Regions from separate parts of the Sodalis praecaptivus genome, predicted to be linked through region 2. Evidence: predicted binding sites of a transcription regulator. Region 2 holds the regulator's gene; the other holds the start of a gene.
What was found. The regulator PurR, encoded in region 2, represses purine synthesis genes. The targets are predictions, from matches to a motif close to CANGCAAACGTTTGCNTG.
Positions count from the first base shown of each region.

Region 1: a site for PurR is predicted at 2,151-2,168, ahead of cvpA (colicin V production protein). Genes of this name have one in related genera too.

Region 1 is NZ_CP006569.1:1,486,773-1,491,267, forward strand. Features, by position in the region: gene folC (bifunctional tetrahydrofolate synthase/dihydrofolate synthase) at 1-1,239, shown strand, start outside; gene dedD (cell division protein DedD) at 1,229-1,954, shown strand; gene cvpA (colicin V production protein) at 2,226-2,714, shown strand; gene purF (amidophosphoribosyltransferase) at 2,748-4,265, shown strand; gene SANT_RS06660 (UbiX family flavin prenyltransferase) at 4,393-4,495, shown strand, end outside.
Region 2 is NZ_CP006569.1:2,339,395-2,343,889, forward strand. Features, by position in the region: gene SANT_RS10360 (C40 family peptidase) at 113-1,075, shown strand; gene SANT_RS24095 (YnhF family membrane protein) at 1,286-1,375, opposite strand; gene purR (HTH-type transcriptional repressor PurR) at 1,596-2,615, shown strand; gene cfa (cyclopropane fatty acyl phospholipid synthase) at 3,089-4,240, shown strand; gene SANT_RS10375 (riboflavin synthase) at 4,311-4,495, opposite strand, start outside.

The DNA.
Region 1 (4,495 bases), 850 kb from region 2:
CCACTGGCCGCGTGGCTTCATTATCTTGAACGTCTGCATGCCAAACCCATCGATCTGGGCCTGGAGCGGGTAAGCCATGTGGCTACCGGCCTGAATCTGCTGCGCCCGGCGCCCTGGGTCATTACCGTCGGCGGCACCAACGGCAAAGGCACCACCTGCCGGCTGCTGGAAGCCATCTTGCTGGCCAGCGGCATGCGGGTCGGGGTCTATAGTTCGCCGCATTTACTGCGCTACACCGAACGGGTGCGTATCCAGGGCGACGAATTGCCGGAAGCCGCCCATAGCGAGGCGATGGCGGTTATCGAAACCGGCCGCGGCGCTACCTCCCTCAGCTATTTCGAGTTCGGCACGCTCGCGGCGCTACAGCTATTCCGGCAAGCGTCGCTGGATGTGGTGATCCTGGAGGTCGGGCTGGGGGGACGGCTGGACGCCACCAATATCGTTGACGCCGACGTCGCCGTGATTACCTCCATTGCCCTCGATCATACCGATTGGCTGGGGCCGGATCGCGCCAGCATCGCGCGGGAAAAAGCCGGCATCTTCCGGCGCGGCAGGCCGGCGATTGTGGGTGAGCCCGATCGGCCGGCGACGCTCGACGCCGCCGCGGCCGATAGCGGCGCCGTCTTGTATGCCCGCGACCGCGATTGGTGGTGGCACCAGGACGGCCAGCACTGGCGCTGGTGGGACGGCTTGCGCGAGCTCACGGCGCTGCCGCTGCCTGCCATTCCCCTGGAAAATGCCGCCACCGCGGTGGCCGCCGTCGGCCGCCTGCCGTTCGCGGTGTCGGAGGCGGCGGTGCGCCAGGGGTTGCGCGAGGCCGCGCTGCCGGGACGTTTCCAGTGTATCGGCCGAGCGCCGCTAACGATACTGGACGTGGCGCACAATCCCCACGCCGCCGGCTACCTGGCCCGGCGTCTGGCGGCGCTGCCCCGCACCGGCAAGGTGCGGGCGGTGGTTGGCATGCTGGCGGATAAAGATATCGCCGGCACGCTCGCCTGTCTGCGCGGGCAGGTGGATGTCTGGTATTGCGCCTCCCTCGATGGGCCGCGCGCCGCCAGCGCCGCACAGCTGGCCGCCCATCTTGACAGCGACGCGCAACGGTTCGAGGATGTGCTAAGCGCCTGGCATCAGGCAATAGCGGACGCCGCGCCGGAGGATTGTGTGCTGGTTTTCGGCTCTTTCCATACCGTGGCACCGGTCATGGCGCTGGCTGATAGGGAGAAATATTGTGGCGAGTAAATTTCAGAACCGCCTGGTGGGGACCATTATCCTTGTCGCCCTCGGCGTCATTATTTTGCCCGGCCTGCTAGACGGTAAAAAGAAACACTATCAGGACGAGTTCGCCGCCATTCCGCTGGTGCCGAAGCCCGGCGACAGCGATGAGCTTGATGCAACGCCGCCGGCCAGCCAGCAACTGCCGAGCCAGCCGCCGGAAGGGGCGGGGGAGGCGGTAGAACAATCCAGCCGGCCGGCCAACAGCGGTCAGCCAGCGGCGCCGCTGCCTGATGCCGCCAGCGGTTCCCGCCAGCCGGAAACGCTGGCGCCGCCGGAGATGAAAACCACGCCGCCCGCGCCGGTTAAACCCGAGCCCAAACCGGTCGCGCGGCCTGAGAGCAAACCGCTAGCCAAACCGCAGGCGCCGAAGGTTGAGGCGCCCAAAACGCCGGCGCCGAAGCCCGACAATGGGCCGGCCGCCGAGCAGGCGCCGAAAGGGCAGGCGTGGGTGGTGCAGTTGGGCGCGCTGAAAAACGCCGATAAAGTGTCGGAGATTGTGGCTAAGCTGCGGCTGTCGGGCTACCGCGTTTATACCTCGCCGTCGGCGCCGGTTCAGGGGCAGATTACGCGGATATTTGTCGGCCCGGATGCATCCAAGGAAAAACTGCAATCCGCGCTCGGCGAATTGAATCAGTTGAGCGGCCTTAACGGCCAATTGCGGCCCTATAGCGTACGCTAGACTTTTGCCGTTCCTAATCGCGGGTGCGGCCCGATGCCTGCGACCGATATAAAGCGCTGCTCTGGCGCGGCAGGATGCTCAGCCTTCCACGGGGGGCGCTGGGCGTCTGGCCGGTGAATCGCTTCGCGCTATCTCATTGCGGCGATTGGCTTTTTTTAATCGCCGTTATTTATTTAAACGGGGGGGATAAATCCCCTACGCAAACGTTTTCTTTTTCTGTTAGAATTCGCCGCGAACCAGCTGACCGGGCGAATGATCAAGGGATGCATGCATGATCTGGGTTGATTACGTCATTATCGGCATCATTGTTTTTTCCGCTTTGGTGAGTCTGATTCGCGGGTTCGTGCGCGAGGCATTATCTTTAGTCACCTGGGCCTGTGCATTTTTTGTCGCCAGCCATTACTATAGTTACCTTGCGATATACTTCACCCGTTTTGAAGAGCAGATGGTACGCAACGGCATTGCGATTGCCCTGCTGTTCGTGGCGACCCTGATTGTTGGGGCGATCGTCAATTATGTGATTAGCTCACTGGTGGAGCGGACCGGTTTATCCGGCACCGACCGGGTCCTTGGCGTCTGCTTCGGCGCGCTGCGGGGCGTTCTAATCGTGTCGGCGGCGCTGTTCTTTCTTGACACCTTCACCGGTTTCTCCCACAGCCAGGAGTGGCAGCAGTCCCAGCTGATACCGCAGTTCAGCGGTATCATCAGATGGTTTTTTGACTATCTGCAAAGCACGTCGAGTTTCTTACCGAGGCAGTAGTTGTCCCGGTAACGCTGATGAGGAAATGACCACATGTGCGGTATTGTCGGAATCGCCGGTTTTATGCCGGTAAACCAGTCTATCTATGATGCATTAACGGTGCTGCAGCACCGTGGGCAGGATGCGGCAGGCATTGTTACCATCGATGCATTAAATTGCTTTCGCCTGCGTAAAGCCAATGGACTGGTTAAGGATGTTTTCGAGGCCCGGCATATGCAACGCTTGCAGGGCAATATGGGGGTGGGCCATGTCCGCTACCCGACCGCCGGCAGCTCCAGCGCCTCCGAGGCGCAGCCGTTTTACGTCAACTCCCCGTTCGGCATCACCCTGGCGCACAACGGTAACCTGACCAACGCCCACGAATTGCGTAAAAAGCTGTTTGAAAACGGGCGGCGCCATGTCAATACCACGTCCGACTCGGAAATTCTGCTTAACGTTTTCGCCGCTGAGCTGGATCGTTTCCCGGATTACCCGCTGGAAGCGGACAACATCTTCGCGGCGGTGGCGGCGACCCATCAGCAAATTCGCGGCGCCTACGCCTGCGTCGGCATGATAATCGGCCACGGCCTGTTTGCGTTTCGCGATCCCAACGGCATCCGCCCTCTGGTTATCGGTAAACGCACGCTGGCGGACGGGCGCAATGAGTATATCGTGGCCTCCGAAAGCGTGGCGCTGGATACGCTGGGCTTCGATTTCCTGCGCGACATCGCGCCGGGCGAGGCGGTGTACGTCACGGCAAAAGGGCAGCTGTTTACCCGGCAGTGCGCCGAGAACCCCCGGCACCATCCGTGCCTGTTCGAGTATGTCTATTTCGCCCGGCCTGATTCGTTCATCGATAAAATTTCGGTCTACAGCGCCCGCGTGCGCATGGGCCAGATGCTGGGCGAAAAAATCGCCCGCGAGTGGGAAGATCTCGATATCGATGTGGTGATCCCGATTCCAGAAACCTCCTGCGATATCGCGCTGGAGATCGCCCGCATCCTGAATAAGCCGTATCGTCAGGGATTTGTGAAAAACCGCTACGTCGGCCGCACCTTTATCATGCCCGGTCAGCAGGTTCGCCGGCAGTCGGTGCGCCGGAAGCTTAACGCCAACCGCGCCGAATTCCGCGACAAAAATGTGCTGTTGGTGGACGACTCCATCGTGCGCGGTACGACCTCGGAGCAAATCGTTGAAATGGCGCGCGAGGCGGGCGCCCGTCACGTTTACCTGGCTTCCGCCGCGCCGGAAATCCGCTTCCCGAACGTCTACGGCATCGATATGCCCAGCGCGTCAGAGCTCATTGCCCACGGTCGCGAGGTCGACGAAATCCGGCAGCTTATCGGCGCTGATGCGCTGATATTCCAGGATTTGGCCGATTTGGAACAGGCGGTGCGGGAAGATAATCCCGACGTGGAACAATTTGAATCCTCGGTCTTTAACGGTATTTACGTCACGCGTGACGTGGATCAGCGCTATCTTGATTATTTGGAGTCGCTGCGCAACGACGATTCCAAAGCTCTGCGCGCCCAGACCGAGGTCGAAAACCTGGAAATGCATAACGAAGGTTGATCGCTAGCGCGCGGGTGCAGTAGGCTGTGCCGCTGTACCCGCGCTTGACGGCAATTGGTCATCTCTACCCGGGCGGTCAAACGCGCCGGGTTTTTTTTTCGTCTTTCCTACTGGCGGGAGTTGAGGTATGAAACGTCTGATTGTTGGTATCAGCGGCGCCAGCGGCGCCGTGTATGGCGTCCGCCTGCTACAGGTGCTGAGCACGCTGCCGGAGATCGAAACCCATCTGG
Region 2 (4,495 bases):
CGTTTATTCACAATCTGTAGGAAAATACGGATGCATTAGAACCGCAAATAGCTTAAATTCAGCTGAGCCGTCATTTTCCCCCGACCTTGGGCCACAGAGGATAGCGTTTATCATGCGTTTATGCTTTACGCTTTTTGTGCTGCTGTTTACCCAGCTCTTTCTCAATCTCGCGCACGCCGCGCCGAATGCGGGAGTCAATGCCGATCAACGTAAATCGCAGGCCAGCGCGGCGAAAACCGATGACCGACGCAAGCGCAAGCCCGTTAAGCTGCAAAAAAAGACCCGCAGCACCGAGAGCGAGCATTTGGGTAATCCCAAGTTAAAATCCGCCGTGGTGAAACCCCGCAAGGCCGTCGCCACCAAAACGCCCCCCGCCGACACAGCGCCAACCGCCGGCAAAACCACCGCCGCAAAAACGCACGCCGCCGGGCAGCGGGCGAAAACGAAAAGCGTCACCAGCGATAAAACCGCCGCCGTGAAGGTGGGTAAAAGCCCCATTACGTCTTCCCGCCGCCAACGTGAAAATACGCGTCTGGCGCATAACCAGGCCGCCGGCAAAGGGCTGAAGAAAGCCTATGGACGCCATCGCGGCGGCGCGCAAGCCCGGACGACGGCCATGGCGGCAGACGCGCAGCCATTGCGCATGAGCGAAAGCCACAAGGTTCGCTACCAGCACGCCAAATTAACGGCGATGGCCAAACTGATGTCGCAGGTGGGCAAGCCCTATCGTTGGGGCGGTAAATCGCCGACCACCGGATTCGATTGCAGCGGGTTGATTTACTACGCCTATAAAGACTTAATCCGCGTGCCGCTGCCCCGTACCGCGAACGAAATGTACCACCTGCGGGATGCAGCGCCGGTGAAAAAGAGCGAGTTGGAAAGCGGCGATCTGGTCTTTTTCCGCATCCGCAACCGCGGCACGGCGGATCATGTCGGGGTTTATCTGGGCAATGGCCGTTTCATTCAGTCACCCCGCACCGGGCGTGACATCCGTATCAGCTACCTGAGCGAAGATTATTGGCAGGATCATTATGTCGGCGCCCGCCGCGTGATGACGCCCACCACCATTCGCTGACGGCCACGCGCGACAGCCTCTCCCCCTTGCCGTCGCAGCGTAGGTCCTAAGGGCCTTTTGACGTCCGCGCCAGTTCACCGTGCCGATCCGCGCGCCGTTCCTGGGCCGCAATTCGATCCAGCTCCCTAGAAGTGGTTTAAAGATGACAAAAAAAAGGGCCTGGAGCCCTTTTTACCGTCTGGGTGAAGTTTGGCGCGGCGCCAAACGCGATCAATTCAATACGGCGGTAAAGCTGAAGATAATAATGACCAACAGCGAAAAGACGGTAGTCGTTAACGACCAAGCAAAATCGCGGCTCATGATATTTCCTTTTAACGCTTCTGCGTCAGGTGGCTAAGTTAGTCGGTATTCGTTCTCTATCTTGCCATAACCGTGGCCAAAAAGCATGTCCCGCCGGCGGCTCAACGCATATAACGCTTTCACTTTCTCGACAAATCGAGGAAAATTGCCTTTTGTTGGCAGGCAAACGATTCACATAGCATTATCCCCTGCTGCCGAGGGATCCAGGAGTAGTTTAGAGATGGCAACCATAAAAGATGTAGCCAAACACGCGGGGGTATCAACGACTACGGTTTCCCATGTGATTAATAAAACCCGCTTCGTGGCGCCGGAGACCAAACGCGCCGTATGGGACGCCATCAAACAGCTCAGCTATTCCCCCAGCGCGGTGGCGCGCAGCCTGAAGGTCAACCGCACCAAATCCATCGGTCTGTTGGCCAGCACCAGCGAAGCCCCCTATTTCGCCGAGATAATTGAATCCATAGAGCATCACTGTTTTGCCAAAGGCTACACCCTTATCCTGTGCAATTCCCACAACGAAACATCGAAACAGCAGGCCTATTTGCAAATGCTGGCGCAAAAGCGGGTCGATGGGCTGTTGGTGATGTGCGCCGAATACCCCGAAGCCCTGTTGCGGCTATTGGAAGAATATCGCCATATTCCCATGGTGGTGATGGATTGGGGTGAGGTGCGCGGCGATTTTACCGATACTATCGTCGATAATGCCTTTGCCGGCGGTTATATGGCCACCCGCTATTTACTCGATCGCGGCCACCGGGATATTGGCGCCATTCCCGGCCAGCTGGCGCGCAATACCGGCGGCGGGCGCCACCGCGGTTATCTTCATGCGTTAAAAGAGGCCGATATTCTGCCCAACCAGGCCTGGATTGTTCAAGGTGATTTCGAGCCGGCTTCCGGTTATCGCGCCATGCAACATATTCTGGCCCAGTCCCACCGTCCCAGCGCGATATTTTGCGGCGGCGACGAGATGGCGATGGGCGCATTGTGCGCCATCCACGAGCATGGGCTGCGCGTACCGCAAGACATTTCACTGATAGGCTACGATAATGTCAGCCACTCGCGGTATTTCACCCCCGCGCTTACCACGGTGGATCAGCCCAAGGCCGTATTAGGGGAATCCGCGCTGACCATGCTGCTTGATAGGATCATCAGCAAGCGGGAAGCCGCGCAGACGATCGAGGTTCATCCCACCCTGGTGGAGCGCTGTTCGGTGGCCGATGGCCCCTACCGTAACCGCTAATCCAGTGCCGTCGATGGCTGAGGCCCCGTGTTTGCGGCGGCATTGGCCATTATGCACGGCGTTTTACGCGCTACCTGGCCGCGTCAATTTCCCCGCGACGCGGAAATGAATAATAACTCTTTAGGCGCACTAACTCTTTGAGGAGTGTAACTGTTTCCCAAAGTTATCATTAACTTAGGCTATTATTCCTATTGCTGTTTTTGGAGTTGTCTAAAGCCGGATGCAGGCTTATACTCAATTACGTTAACAATTATAACGAGTTGTTTATTCATTTTGCTTTAGGGACCTGATGTTTACTCATGCATGCTTTTTTCGTGCAAAGCAGCCGGTTTAACAACCATTCTGAGTTTCTATTCCTCTGTTAATTTGTCGTATCAGACACCACGGCTTACCGTGGATTCTTATAAAAGCTCGCAGGCAGCGCCTGGCTCTTCCTGACGAGGTATTTTTAGAAGAAAGGTGATGGAGAAGCTATGAGTTCCTCGTGTGTTGAAGACCTGAGCTTTCAGGATAACGCTTGGTATCGCATCGTCCATGAATTACTCGCTGAAGCCGACATTGAAATCAATGGATCCCGTCCATTCGATATTCGCGTCAACAACCCGGATTTTTTTAAGCGCGTACTACAGGACGGTTCACTGGGTTTAGGTGAAAGTTACATGGATGGCTGGTGGGATTGCGAACGGCTGGATATGTTTTTTCAGCGTGCGTTGCGCAGCGGACTGGAAAATAAGCTCCCCCATCATTTAAAAGATACCCTACGCGTCGCCGCGGCGCGCCTGACTAATCTCCAATCGCGCAAAAGGGCCTGGATCGTCGGTAAAGAACATTACGATTTAGGCAATGACCTCTTTTCGCTGATGCTCGATCCGTATATGCAATATTCCTGCGGTTATTGGCCTCATGCCGCCAGCCTTGAGCAGGCCCAGCAAAATAAACTGGAGATGATTTGCCAGAAACTGCAATTGCAGCCGGGGATGTCGCTATTGGATGTCGGTTGCGGCTGGGGCGGTCTGGCGAATTATGCGGCACAACATTATGGCGTTAAAGTCCACGGCGTCACTATCTCGGCCGAGCAGCAAAAGCTGGCGCAAACGCGCTGCGCAGGGCAAGATGTCACGATTTTGTTGCAGGATTATCGCGATTTAAATTTGCAATTCGATCGCATTGTCTCGGTAGGGATGTTCGAGCACGTGGGGCCGAAAAACTACCCAACCTATTTCGATGTGGTGGCCCGTAATCTGAAACCCGACGGTCTGTTTTTGCTGCACACCATCGGCGCGAACCGGACCGATATGAATGTGGATCCGTGGATTAACAGATATATCTTCCCGAACGGCTGCCTGCCGTCCGTACGGCATATTGCCGATGCCAGCGAGCCCCATTTCGTCATGGAAGACTGGCATAATTTCGGCGCGGATTATGATCGCACGCTCATGGCCTGGCATGAACGCTTCATCGCCGCCTGGCCGACGTTGCAGGGCAATTATTCCGAACGTTTTTACCGCATGTTTGTTTACTACTTACAGGCCTGCGCCGGCGCGTTCCGCGCCCGCAATATCCAGCTATGGCAGGTTCTGTTCAGCCCTCGGGGCGTCGAAGGCGGTCTGCGCGTCGCGCGGTAAACAACGTTGCGCCGTCATGGCTGCCGGCGCATATGACGGCGCTGTCAGACCGCGCCGCCGCCCATCTGGGTCAGGCGCGCTCGCGCGCCGCCAAAACCCGCTCTACGGTGTCGACAATCGCCTGCGTCTGCGGGTCAATTTCGATATTGACGCTATCGCCGAGTCGTTTCTTACCGAGCGTGGTGCGCAGCAACGTTTCAGGAATTAAATGTACGCAAAAACGGTTGCCCGCGACTTCGCCTACCGTCAGGCTAA